2 regions of the Vagococcus sp. AM17-17 genome follow, and region 2 is predicted to be linked to the other one. Evidence: predicted binding sites of a transcription regulator. Region 2 holds the regulator's gene; the other holds the start of a gene.
The links. The regulator CtsR, encoded in region 2, represses protease genes until heat stress. The targets are predictions, from matches to a motif close to TTGGTCAAAAAAGGTCAAANA.
Positions count from the first base shown of each region.

Region 1 (7,035 bases), on a different contig from region 2:
TTTTGCATCGGGATCTGTTGTGGTGAAAATATACACGTCATGCCCTAATTTCTCAAGTTCATCTTTAAGTGTTTTTATTGAAGTCGATACTCCACTAACTTGAGGAAAATATGTATCCGTAAAAAAACCTATTTTCACTTATTTCTCCTCCTTAGCATTCTTTTTATAGTAGTCATACCAGATTTTCGCAACATTTTCTTCACTATAATATAAAGCTGATTTTTTTGATTTCTGTTGATAGTCTTCTAATATTTCTGGGTTTTTTCTTATCATTTTAATGGCATCGTTCATGTCATCAATATCTTGTGTCGAAATATATTGGTTATCAATAATAGCATGGTATAATTCTAAATCTCGTAACATGACAGGTGTACCACAATTAAAAGCTTCTAAAATACTCATTGGAAATAATTCATTATAGGAAGGTAGTAAGAAAATATCAGCTAAATTATATAATCGCATAATTTCTTCTCTATCTACAATTCCAGTAAATAATAAGTTATCAGGCGGATTATCATATATTTTTTTATACCGATCATATCCATCTGTTATTTTTCCAAAAGAAAAGCCTCCTGCCCAAATAAATTGAACATCTGGATTATCAATAGCTAATTGAACAAAATCATCAATTCCTTTTCTTTGTTGGATTTGACCTGTTCCTAAAATAACTAGACGATCCTCAGCTATCTTATATTTTTCTCGCCATGATTTTTTTTCTTCAGACGTTGCTTCATAAAATTTCTTATTTGAAACAAAATTTGGAATATAAGTAATTCGCTCTTCTTTTAAACCAGCTGCTACTAACTTAGGAATAAAGGTTGGATTAACAACAACTAATTGATCCATTCTCCCATAAAAGCTGATTAAATACCAATCAAATATTTTTTTAAATGGTGAGAAAAGATTTAAACTACCTTCCAATGTTTCTGGTAAAAAATGAACATATCCAATCGTTATTCCACGTTTCTTTTTATGAAAAGTAGACAGATAAAATTGTGGATCTACAGTATGATAGTGTGAAATATCTGCTTGACTATATTTATTAATTGAAATATCAAATTCAGTTGAAAAATGTTTATTGAGCATATTAACTAACTCGGTATAAGCACTACCAACTCCCTGTCCCTTCACTTTATCAGCTGATGAAAACATATTTATCCTTAACAAAAAATCCACTCCTAATATCTACTATAATACGTAAAATAATACCACAATTCATCATCCTACAGACTCATTTTATATCGAAATTTATACATCATTATACATCTTAACACGTAATAATAAAAAAAAACTATAATTTACTGTTTAAAAACAGTAAATTATAGTTTTCAGATTACATTACTTAGTATATTCTTCAACTAAGGCAACAACTTCATCAGCCGTATCACATTCTGTGATCGCTTTTTCAGCTAATTCTGCCATTTTCTTAGAATCAAGACGACTCATTAAACTACGTGTACGTAAGATACTTGTTGCACTCATAGAAAATTCGTCTAATCCTAATCCAACTAATAATGGTACAGCTGTTTGATCTCCAGCCATCTCTCCACACATACCAGCCCATTTACCTTCAGCATGAGCTGAATCAATGACGTTTTTAATTAAACGTAAAATTGCAGGATTATATGGTTGATATAAGTAAGAAACACGTTCGTTCATACGGTCTGCTGCCATTGTATATTGAATTAAATCATTTGTTCCAATACTAAAGAAATCAACTTCTTTAGCGAAGCGATCAGCAATTACTGCCGCAGCTGGAATTTCAATCATAATACCTACTTGGATATCATCAGAAACGTCCACACCTTCAGCAACTAATTTAGCTTTTTCTTCTTCAAGCAACGCTTTAGCTTCTCTAAATTCAGCTAAAGTAGCAATCATTGGGAACATAATACGTAAGTTTCCATATACAGAAGCACGTAGCAATGCACGTAATTGTGTACGGAACATTTGATCTTCGGCTAAACAAATACGGATAGCACGGTATCCTAGGAATGGGTTCATCTCTTCAGGGAATTTCAAGTAAGGTAATTCTTTATCCCCACCAATATCCATCGTACGAACCACAACTGGTTTACCTTCCATACCTTCCAAGACAGCTTTATACGCTTCAAACTGTTCGTCTTCAGTTGGAAAATCAGGAGAGTCCATGTACAAGAATTCAGTACGGTATAAACCAACTGCCTCTCCACCATGACTTAAGACACCATCTAAATCTTTAGGTGTTCCGATATTTCCAGCTAATTCTAAATGTTTACCATCAGCTGTCACTGTTTTAGCATGTTTTAATTTGTCCCATTCAGCTTTCAATTCATTGAATGCTTTTTCTTTTGCTTTAAAATCAGCAACCTGTGCTTCAGTTGGGGTAACGATAACGTCTCCTTCACTTCCATCAACAGCTAAAACGTCACCTTCTACAACATACTCAGTAATGTCTTTTGTTCCAACAACTGCTGGAATTTCTAAAGAACGAGCCATGATAGCAGAGTGAGATGTACGTCCGCCAATATTAGTTACAAAAGCACGAACAAAATTACGATCTAATTGTGCTGTATCACTTGGAGTTAAATCTTCAGCAACAATAATGACTTCTTCGTCAATCATTGTTAAATCAGGTAATTTAACACCTAACAAATGACTCATAACACGTTTTGTTACGTCACGAATATCAGCAGCTCTTTCTTGCATGTAAGGGTTATCTTCCATAGCCTCAAACATTCCAATAAACATGTCTGTAACTTCTTTTAATGCTGATTCAGCATTAACTTTGTTATCTTTGATATTTCCTTCAATTGCACTGATTAATTCAGGGTCAGATAAAACCATTAAGTGAGCATCAAAAACTTGTGCTTCTTCTTCACCTAAAGTTTTCACCGCTTTGTCTCTGATTGCTTGCAAATCTTTAGTTGATTGACTAAGAGCATCTGAAAGACGTGCTGCTTCGGCTTCAACGTTTTCAACTGAACGTTTTTCAAATGATAAATCCGGCTCAACTAAAAGATATGCTTTAGCAACTGCAATACCATCACTAACTGCAATACCTTTCAATTGTTTAGTCATTATTCAGATAGCCCTTCTTTTTTCATTGTTTCTTCGATAGCTGCGATTGCGTCTGCTTCGTCAGCACCTTCAGCTGTAATTGTAACGTCAGCACCTTGGCCAACACCTAAAGACATGACACCCATAATTGATTTTAAGTTTACAGATTTACCTTTATATTCTAAGTTAACATCTGAACTAAATTTGCTAGCTGTTTGCACCAATAAAGTTGCTGGTCTAGCGTGAATACCTGTATCTGCTACTACGTGAAATTCTTTTTTTTCCATAATTATCTTCTCCTTTGTCATGTGAAAAATTTTTATGATGGATTATTTATTTAAACAAAAATTGTCCTAAAAAAATAACCCTTTCAATGATAAAGAATACCATGTTTTTCTATTACTTACAACTTTTTTCCCATGTTCTCTATAGAACTTTAAAAAGCTTTTATAAACTTTTCATCTCCATTTCAGAAAATAATTCGAATTTAATTCATAATTATTTTGATATATTCCTTTTTTTGTGTACTAAATAGCCATTTCAAACTTTATGTTAAAAAAACGTTTTTTGGTACAAGTGATTTTCAACGAATGTTACACCTTTTCAATCAATAAAAAGAGCATAATTTTTGCTTCTTATATTCAAAAATTATATAATAATCATAAGGTCAAAACAGGTCAAACTGTTTTGGTAAATCATTTGATTAAAGGAGGATTTACCTATGATATGTAAAAACTGTAAAAAGAATGATGCAACAATTCACTTACACGCATCAGTTAATGGAGAGAAACAACAAATAGATTTATGCCAACAATGTTATCGTGACTTAAAATCTCAAGAAGATCAAATGAATCGGGAAAAATTTGCTCAAGATCCTTATGGTTTTGGTCAATTAAATGATTTTTTCAAACAGTTGGCCCAACAATCAATGAAACAAGTGCAACAACCAACTATGCAAGCTCAACAAGGTGGTGGTGGAAATGCTTCTATCCTGGTAGAATACGGGGAGAACCTAACACAACTTGCTCGTGATGGAAAAATTGATCCGGTCATCGGTCGAGATGCTGAAATTAAACGTGTGATAGAAATATTAAATAGACGAACTAAAAACAATCCAGTACTTATTGGTGAACCTGGTGTTGGTAAAACCGCGGTCGTTGAAGGGTTAGCGTTAAGTATTATTAATGGTGATGTCCCACAAAAATTAGAGAATAAAGAAGTCATTCGTCTTGATGTTGTGTCACTTGTTCAAGGAACAGGTGTTAGAGGCCAGTTTGAAGAACGGATGAAACAACTGATTACTGAACTAAAAGAACAAAAGAATGTCATTTTATTTATTGATGAAATCCATGAAATTGTTGGAGCTGGTTCTGTCAACGATGGCTCGATGGATGCTGGCAATATCTTAAAACCAGCCTTAGCTCGTGGTGAATTACAATTAGTTGGCGCAACAACATTTAATGAATATCGTATCATCGAAAAAGATGCAGCACTTGAACGACGTTTACAACCTGTAAAAGTTGATGAACCTACTATTGAAGAAACCATTCATATATTAAAAGGTATTCAAGAAAAATATGAAAATTACCATCATGTGAAATACACAGATGAAGCCATCGAGGGGGCTGTACACTTATCTAGTCGTTTTATACAAGACAGACATTTACCGGATAAAGCTATCGACTTACTAGATGAAACAGGTTCTAAGAAAAATTTAACCATTCCTTCTATTGATCCAAAAATTTTAAATTCTAGAATTGCACGAGCTGAAGCTAACAAACAAATTGCTTCAGAAGAAGAAGATTTTGAAAAAGCGGCTTATTACCGTGATCAAATCAAAAAATTGGAAGACTTGAAAATTCACCAAGTATCTGAAGATAGTATGCCTACTGTCACAATAAACGACATGGAAGAAACCGTGGAAACCATGACAGGAATTCCGGTTGGTAAATTAAAAGAAACAGAGCAACAACAAATGAAACATTTAGCAAGTGATTTGAAAAAACATGTCATTGGGCAAGATGATGCCATTGATAAAGTATCACGTGCTATTAGACGAAATCGAATTGGTTTAGGAAATAAAAATCGTCCGATTGGTTCATTTCTTTTTGTTGGACCGACTGGTGTTGGTAAAACTGAGCTAGCAAAACAACTAGCGACAGAGTTATTTGGGCATGAATCTAACATGGTTCGTTTTGATATGAGTGAATACATGGAAAAACATAGTGTGTCTAAATTAATTGGTTCGCCACCTGGTTATGTTGGTTACAATGAAGCAGGACAATTAACTGAAAGAGTGAGAAGAAATCCCTATAGTTTAATTCTATTAGATGAAGTCGAAAAAGCTCATCCAGATGTTTTACATCTATTCCTTCAAATCCTTGAAGATGGACGATTGACAGATGCGAAAGGTAGAACTGTTAGTTTTAAAGATACTTTGATAATCATGACAAGTAATGCTGGAACTCAACATGTTGAAGCAAGTGTTGGATTTGGTGCTATCAAAGAAGGGACGACTCAATCAGTTCTAAACCAGTTAAGTCATTACTTTAAGCCAGAATTTCTAAATCGATTTGATGGAATTATCGAATTTAAACCCTTAAGTAAAGAAAATCTATTGTCTATTGTGTCATTAATGCTTGATGAGATAAACATAAAATTACAAGAACAAGGTATTCATATTGATACGACTGAAGAAACAAAAGAAAAATTAGTTGAACTTGGTTATGATCAAGCTATGGGTGCAAGACCTCTTAGACGTACCATTCAAGAATATATTGAAGACGGGATTGCTGATTGTTATTTAGATAACCCTTCTGCAAAAAGATTATCTGCTGATTTAGTAGATGATACTATTACAATAACTGAACAAATGAACTAATACATGTTTTAAGGAGAAAATTCTTCCTATTATATGGGAAGGTTTTCTCCTTAATTTTTAATCATTGTGGTATAATTAATCTATAGAAAAGGATACAACTAAATTGGGGTGATATTAATGAAATTGATTGACGTTACAAATAGTTATGCTACTTTGGTTTCTAAACAATTGGAAAACACAGATGCTAGATTTGTCAGTGTCTATTCATTAGGTAAAACATTAGTGATTCACAGTACGGCAGACACTCATATCGATGTTGTTTTAGTGAATAAGACACGTGATATTAAAGATTTAGAACTAAATGCTGTATTAGAAGAACTATTACATACCACAGTGGATAATCCAGAGTTAGAAATCATTCGAACACACGGTGTTATAGAAGTTGAAATTCCTGTCAAACCGAAAAAAACAAAAAAAATTAGTTAAATAAAACCATTCCTATGCTTTAATTGTCGTTTGCACAGGAATGGTTTTATTTTTTTATTCTACTTTGAGTGTTTGTCCATTAATGATAACAGAGTCAATGTCACTTAATTCAGTGTAATCATATATCAAGGATACGTGGCTTTCTCCGTTTTCAGTGTATATATTACCGTCACCATCTTTTGTTAAATCAATTATCTCCCCATCTTTTTTAACTAGTTTTACATCTAAATTCAACTCCTTCATTTTTTCTGGAGAAGAATCTTTTACATCAAAACTTAAAGATAAACCGGATAGATTTATATTAGATAATGCTAAGTTTTCTTTTTTAAGTATGATACCTTTTAATGCTTTTCTTTCTATTTCTTTTGGTTCTTTCAATTTTATTGCCCAATTACCAGAAACAACTGTTTGAGTTTTTGCAGATTCTACTTTTAAATCATAATTTTGTAACTCTGATTCTTTGATATCAAAAACAAATTCCTCATAATCACTTTTTCCTGTTTCGTTTTTATGTGTTTCATTATTATAAGCTGAATAAGAAGCAATGTATGGCCATAACTTATTACCATTTCTTTCTGGTTTTTTTTCACTAGAATTTTTAGGTTGAAAATCTAAGTTTAAGAAATTGTACCCTTTTATATTGGGCCATTTCACCAAAATATGTAATAAGCCGTCTTTATAAGCCATAT
Region 1 is NZ_QRJY01000003.1:60,327-67,361, reverse strand. It holds gene DW196_RS06020 (glycosyltransferase family 4 protein) at 1-138, opposite strand, end outside; gene DW196_RS06015 (glycosyltransferase family 4 protein) at 139-1,167, opposite strand; gene ptsP (phosphoenolpyruvate--protein phosphotransferase) at 1,339-3,060, opposite strand; gene DW196_RS06005 (phosphocarrier protein HPr) at 3,060-3,326, opposite strand; gene DW196_RS06000 (ATP-dependent Clp protease ATP-binding subunit) at 3,761-5,920, shown strand; gene DW196_RS05995 (DUF1827 family protein) at 6,038-6,346, shown strand; gene DW196_RS05990 (DUF4179 domain-containing protein) at 6,401-7,035, opposite strand, start outside.
Region 1: a site for CtsR is predicted at 3,703-3,723, ahead of DW196_RS06000 (ATP-dependent Clp protease ATP-binding subunit). Genes of this name have one in related genera too.

Region 2 (7,035 bases):
TAAATACTTGTTTGATAACTATTCGCTTTCCTTTTACCTTTCATAGGTAATACGGTCAACTAAAACAGACCTTGTTTAAATAGTACTGATAGAACATGAAACAGGAAACTCAGCACGACCAATAATGACATCTAGAGTCCATCCTTGAACAATCTTCTTTTTAATGTATTCTGTTTCATTATTAGATAAAGAAATAGGACGTCTGCCACAATTCTTTTTATTGTTTTTGTATCTTTTATAGTAATCTAGTGCAGATAGCCCCTCGTCAAAAGCTTTGTAAACATTATAAATAGTCTGTTTTTCTCGTTTCGACTATTGAGGAATGTATGTTCCTTTTTTATTTTGATGGTAATAAGATTCTATCAAAACTAGCTCGTCTGTAGTCAGATGTATATAGGGCATTTGTGATTAAACTCCTTGTTTTCTTTAGTTGGAAAGACAATTAGAGTGTATCATAAATGATTTTTTTAGTTGTCTAGCTTAATTTTACAATTGACTAATGAGAGAATTTATATAAATCGTATTATTATAAATATTGATAAATTTTTAGTATAATAAAGGTCAATATAAGTCAATTGAGTAGTAAGAGGGGGTAATCTAATGGAGAATAAAAACATGTCAGATATTATAGAAGAGCATCTAAAAGAATTGTTGGCCAATGAAGATATTATAGAAATTAAACGAGCGGAACTTGCTAATCAGTTTAATTGCGTCCCTTCGCAAATTAATTATGTGATAAATACGAGATTCACGATTCCAAAAGGATACAGGGTAGAAAGTAAGCGTGGCGGTGGTGGCTATATTCGAATTGTTAAGGTAAAGTTAATTCAATATAAAACTAAATTGTGTGAAGAAATACCTGAAATGATTAGTAATGGTTTGACAGAGAGTGAGGCATTTGCTATTTTAAATGAACTACATGATAATGATATTATTACGTTACATGAAAAGCATTTATTGCAAGCAGCCTTTAAATTAAATGGAATTAGCCGTTCTTCTGAAGAAAGACTGTTAAGATCTAATATGATGATTGCTATTATAGAGCGTCTCACATATAAAGAAAGAGAGGAACTTAGATGAGCGAATTATTTACGAAACGTGCAAATGATGTACTTGAATTGGCACAAGAAAGTGCTAGATATTTTAAGCATGATGCTGTGGGAACAGAGGATTTCTTATTAGGATTAGTTAAAGAGCCAAGAGGAGTTGGCGGAAAAGCAATTAGAAAATTAAACATAGACGAAGAAATCATATTTGAAGAGATTGAGCAGGTTGTTCAATATGGTAGCTATAAAACCAAAAAAGGTCAGCTTTTACCATATTCACCTAGAGCAAAGGATGTGTTAGCTTTTGCTGGTGAGGAGGCAAAACGACTAGGTGCACCAAGTATCGGAACTGAACATATTTTACTAGCGTTAATTAGAGAAGATACATTGTTATCTGCTAGAATTTTGAAGAATCTAGGAGTAGAATTACCTAAATTACGTAAAGATATTTTAAAACGAATTGGTATTACGGAAAACAATAAAAACGGAAAAGTTCGTAAAACGGGAAAACCATCGACAAATGAAGGAACACCAACACTAGATTCATTAGCTAGAGATTTAACTCAAAGTGCTAGAGAAAAACGATTGGATCCGTTAGTTGGTCGAGATACCGAAGTGGAAAGACTAATCCAAATATTGAGTCGTCGTACAAAAAATAACCCGGTATTAGTTGGCGAGCCTGGAGTCGGTAAAACGGCAATTGCTGAAGGATTAGCACAACGCATTGTTGCGGCAAATGTTCCAAAAGATATGAGAAATAAACGAGTAATGATGCTTGATATGGGAGCAGTAGTTGCAGGAACAAAATATCGTGGTGAATTTGAAGATCGAATGAAAAAATTAGTGGATGAAATTTATTATGATGGCGAAGTTATTTTGTTTATTGATGAATTACATACGTTGATTGGCGCTGGCGGAGCTGAAGGTGCGATTGATGCGTCTAATATTTTAAAACCAGCTCTTGCTCGTGGTGAATTACAAACCATAGGGGCTACAACATTAGATGAATATCAAAAATATATTGAAAAAGATCCTGCATTAGAAAGACGTTTTGCTAAAGTTTTAGTGGATGAGCCAAATGAAGAAGAAACAATTGAAATTTTATCAGGGTTAAAAGCACAATATGAAGAACATCATCAAGTAGCGATTACACAAGAAGCTATTGAGGCAGCTGCAAAATTATCTATTCGTTACATTAATGATCGTCAGCTTCCTGATAAAGCTATTGATTTGATAGATGAGGCAGCTGCCAAAGTACGCTTGAATCAAGCGGAAAAACCGTCTCCAATAGTGAAACAACAACAGGTATTAGCTGATATCTATAAGGAAAAAGAAGAAGCGATTATCTCACAAAATTTTGCCGAAGTGGTTGAAATTCGAGAGATAGAAAAGAAAGCCTTAAAAAAATTAGCAAAATTAGTTGAAAAACAAGAAAAAGAATCAACTGGTTATACACAAAAAGTGACCGAAGAAGATATTGAATCTGTCATTTCTCAATGGACTGGTATTCCTTTAACACAGTTAGAAAAAAAAGAGAGTGAACGATTACTTGATTTGGAAAAGGTCATGCATGAACGTGTTGTCGGCCAAGAAGAGGCTGTAGAATCTGTTTCACGTGCTATTCGACGTGCGCGAAGTGGATTGAAGAGTCCTAATCGTCCAATTGGGTCATTTATGTTTTTAGGGCCAACAGGTGTTGGGAAAACAGAACTAGCTAAAACAATTGCTGAAGTGATGTTTGGTTCAGTAGATGCCTTGATTCGAGTGGATATGTCTGAATTTATGGAAAAACATAGTACAAGTCGTTTAGTCGGCTCCCCTCCAGGATATGTTGGTTATGATGAAGGAGGACAATTGACTGAGCTAATTCGTCAAAAACCATATTCTGTTGTATTACTTGATGAGGTAGAAAAAGCCCATCCTGATGTGTTTAATGTGTTGTTGCAAGTACTAGATGATGGGCATTTAACTGATGCCAAAGGTCGTAAAGTAGATTTTAAAAATACAATTATTATCATGACATCAAATATCGGCGCTACTTCTTTACGAGATGAAAAGACTGTTGGATTTGGTGTAGCAGATGAAACCAAAGATTATAAAGCGATGAAATCTCGTATATTAGAAGAATTGAAAAAATCATTTAGACCGGAATTTTTAAATCGTGTAGATGAAGTGGTCGTATTCCACTCATTAAATAAACAACAATTACATGATATCGTGAAAATCATGTCTAAAGATGTTGTTGAGAGATTAAAAGAACAAGATATTACATTAAAATTAACTTCAGCAGCTATTGATGTTATCAGTAGTGAAGGGTTTGATCCGGAATACGGAGCTCGTCCAATTCGTCGTGCTTTGCAAAAAGAAGTCGAAGATAGACTAAGTGAATTACTCTTGTCAGGTGAACTTCAAACAGGAGATATAGTGACTCTTGGTGCATCAAAAGGGAAAATTAATACAAAAGTAAAAAAGGTAGAAAAAGTGTAACAAACAAGCGTTAGTTAGTTAAATAACTAGCGCTTTTACCTTGTGAAAGTTTGCGGTTTATCTATGCAATATGTTAGGATAAAAAGTGTTTATAAAGGATAGGAGTGTCTAGAATGATAGAGATAAGTACGACAGTGGACTCATTAGAACAGGCACGTCAACTGGTCGAATTGGATATTGATGTAATTTGTTTTGGAGAAGAAGAATTTGGGTTACGTTTACCGCATTATTTCACAAGAGAAGAAATGACTGAATTGGTTCAATTAGCTCATAGTAAAGGAAAAAAAGCTCGTGTTGCGGTGAGTGCGATTATGCATCCAGATAAAATGGAGCTTATTCCTGAATATTTGGGTTTTTTAGAATCAATTGGAGTAGATGATATTATTGTAGGCGATCCTGGTGTGATTTATGTCTTACAACGAGATGGATATAAACTACCTTATGTATATAATGCTGAAACAATGGTGACTAGTTCAAGGCAAGTAAACTTTTGGGCCAAACGTGGGGCAACTGGTGCAATTTTAGCTAGAGAAATTCCGTTTGAGGAGTTGCAACAAATTGCCAAAGATTCGCAAGTCTTTACTGAAGTTTTAGTGTATGGTGCGACGTGTATCCATCACTCAAAACGCCCACTGCTTACAAATTATTTTAATTTTACGAAGCAACAAGACAATGTTTCTAAAGAAGATGGGTTGTTTATATCTGAACCTAAAGATGAAGAAACGCATTATTCTATTTTCGAGGATAAGCATGGGACACACATTTATGCCACAAATGATGTAGACTTAATGTTTGAATTAAAAGAATTATATGATGCTGGTTTAAGACATTGGAAATTAGATGGTATGTATACTCCTGGGGAAGATTTTGTGAGTATTGTTTCAAGTTTTATTACAGCTAAAAAAGCGTTGATTGGAGACACTTGGACACAGGATTTGGCAAAATCGCTACAAAAAACGATTATGGAACATCATCCAAAAGGAAGAAGTTTGGATACTGGCTTTTATTATTTAGATCCTGAGGAAATAAAATAGGAGAGAGTAAAGATGACAAATACATTGAAACGACCAGAAGTACTGGCTCCAGCTGGTACACTTGAAAAATTGAAAATTGCGATACATTACGGGGCAGATGCTGTGTATATTGGTGGAAATGCTTATGGCCTAAGAAGTCGTGCTGGGAACTTTTCTTATGAAGAAATGGAAGAAGGTGTCGCATTTGCTAAAGAGCGAGGAGCAAAAGTTTATGTGGCGGCTAACATGGTGACGCATGAAGGAGATGCCAAAGGAGCTGGTGAGTTTTTTAGAAAATTGCGAGATATTGGCATTAGTGCGGTAATCGTCTCTGACCCAGCATTAATTGAAGTATGCATTACTGAAGCACCAGGTTTACCGGTTCATTTGTCGACACAATCTTCTGCGACAAATTTTGAAACATTAGAGTTTTGGAAAAATGAAGGACTAGAACGAGTGGTGTTAGGTCGTGAGGTCTCAATGGACGAGGTAGCGAAAATTCGTGAGAATACGGATATTGAAATTGAAGCCTTTATTCATGGTGCGATGTGTATTTCCTATTCAGGTCGTTGTACCTTATCAAATCATATGAGTCACAGAGATGCTAACCGTGGTGGGTGTTCACAATCATGTCGTTGGAAATATGATTTGTTTGATATGCCATTTGGTGAAGAAAGACGTTCATTAACAGACACTGGAGAAGTGAGTGAGCCGTTTTCAATGAGTGCGGTGGATATGTCAATGATCGAACACATTCCTGATTTAGTAAAAAACGGTGTCGATAGTCTAAAAATTGAAGGACGCATGAAGTCGATTCATTATGTATCAACGGTATCTAATGTCTATAAAAAAGCAGTTGATAGCTACATGGCTGATCCGGAAAATTATGTGTGTAAACAAGAGTGGATTGATGAACTGTGGAAAGTGGCACAACGAGAATTAGCAACTGGTTTTTATTATCATATTCCAACAGATGAGGAACAATTATTTGGAAAACGTCGGAAAATCCCAGTGTATAAGTTCATTGGTGAAGTGTTAGAATATGATGACGAAACTAAAATTGCTACTATCAGACAACGAAATCATTTCAGAATCGAAGATCATATTGAATTTTACGGACCTGGATTTACTCACTTTGAACAAGATATAAAAGAGATGTGGAATGAAGACGGTGAATCAATTGAAAAAGCACCAAATGCTATGATGATTGTCAAAATGCCAGTCGCACAACCAGTTAGACCTGGTGATATGATTCGTAAACAGAAGTAAGAAGGGAGAAAATGGATGAAAACATTTGATTATATAGTGATTGGTGGAGGTAGTGGTGGAATAGCTTCTGCTAATAGAGCAGGTATGCATGGGGCTAAAGTGTTATTAATAGAAGGAAACGAGCTTGGTGGAACATGTGTCAATGTTGGATGTGTTCCTAAAAAAGTGATGTGGTCAGCATCTCAAATGAATGACATGCTACACCATCAAGCCTATGAATATGGTTTTGATGTAACAGTTGACGGATTTGACATGGCTCGTTTAGTCGAAAATCGCCAAACGTATATCAAACGATTGAATGGTTTGTATTTAAAGGGGCTAGAAAGTAATGGAGTGACTCATATTAAGGGTTACGCTAAATTTAAAGAAAAAAGTGTGGTCGAAGTAAATGGAGAAACATTTACTGCTCCTCATATTTTAATTGCGACAGGTGGGAAAATTATTCGTCCGAATATTCCCGGTGCAGAATATGGTATTGATTCAAATGGCTTTTTTGAGTTAACAGAACTACCAAAACGTGTAGCGGTAGTTGGAGCTGGTTATATTGCAGTGGAAATCGCTGGCGTATTACATGGCTTAGGAGCAACGACTCATTTGGCATTTAGACGTGACACCTTTTTACGTGAATTCGATGACTTATTAATTCAAGGGTTGACTGAAAGTTATGAGAAAAGTGGCATGAATTTACATGCAAATAGTGTACCAAAGAGTGTTGAAAAAACAGCTTCTGGTTACGTTTTGTCCTTTGAAAATGGAAAATCAATCGAGGTAGATGAAATTGTCTGGGCAATTGGTCGAGTGCCAAATATGGATGAGTTAAACCTTGATGTGACAGATGTTGAATTAACGGATAAAGGTGCAATAAAAGTAGACCAGTATCAAAATACCACACAAGAAGGTATTTATGCTGTTGGAGATGTCATTGATAAAATTAATTTAACACCTGTAGCAATTGCAGCAGGACGAAGATTATCCGAACGATTATTTAACAATCAAGATAATTTATATTTAGAGTATCATACCGTTCCAACAGTTGTATTTTCACATCCAGCGATTGGAACAGTTGGTTTAACAGAAAAAGAAGCTAGAGAACAATATGGTGAGGATGTTAAAATATATACGTCTAGATTTACACCAATGCAGTTTGCGATTACTGAAGTTCGCGAAAAATGTTGGATGAAGCTTGTGTGTGTCGGAAAAGAAGAACGAATTGTTGGATT
Region 2 is NZ_QRJY01000019.1:85-7,119, forward strand. It holds gene DW196_RS10485 (CtsR family transcriptional regulator) at 601-1,080, shown strand; gene DW196_RS10490 (ATP-dependent Clp protease ATP-binding subunit) at 1,077-3,533, shown strand; gene DW196_RS10495 (peptidase U32 family protein) at 3,647-4,567, shown strand; gene DW196_RS10500 (U32 family peptidase) at 4,580-5,815, shown strand; gene gor (glutathione-disulfide reductase) at 5,831-7,035, shown strand, end outside.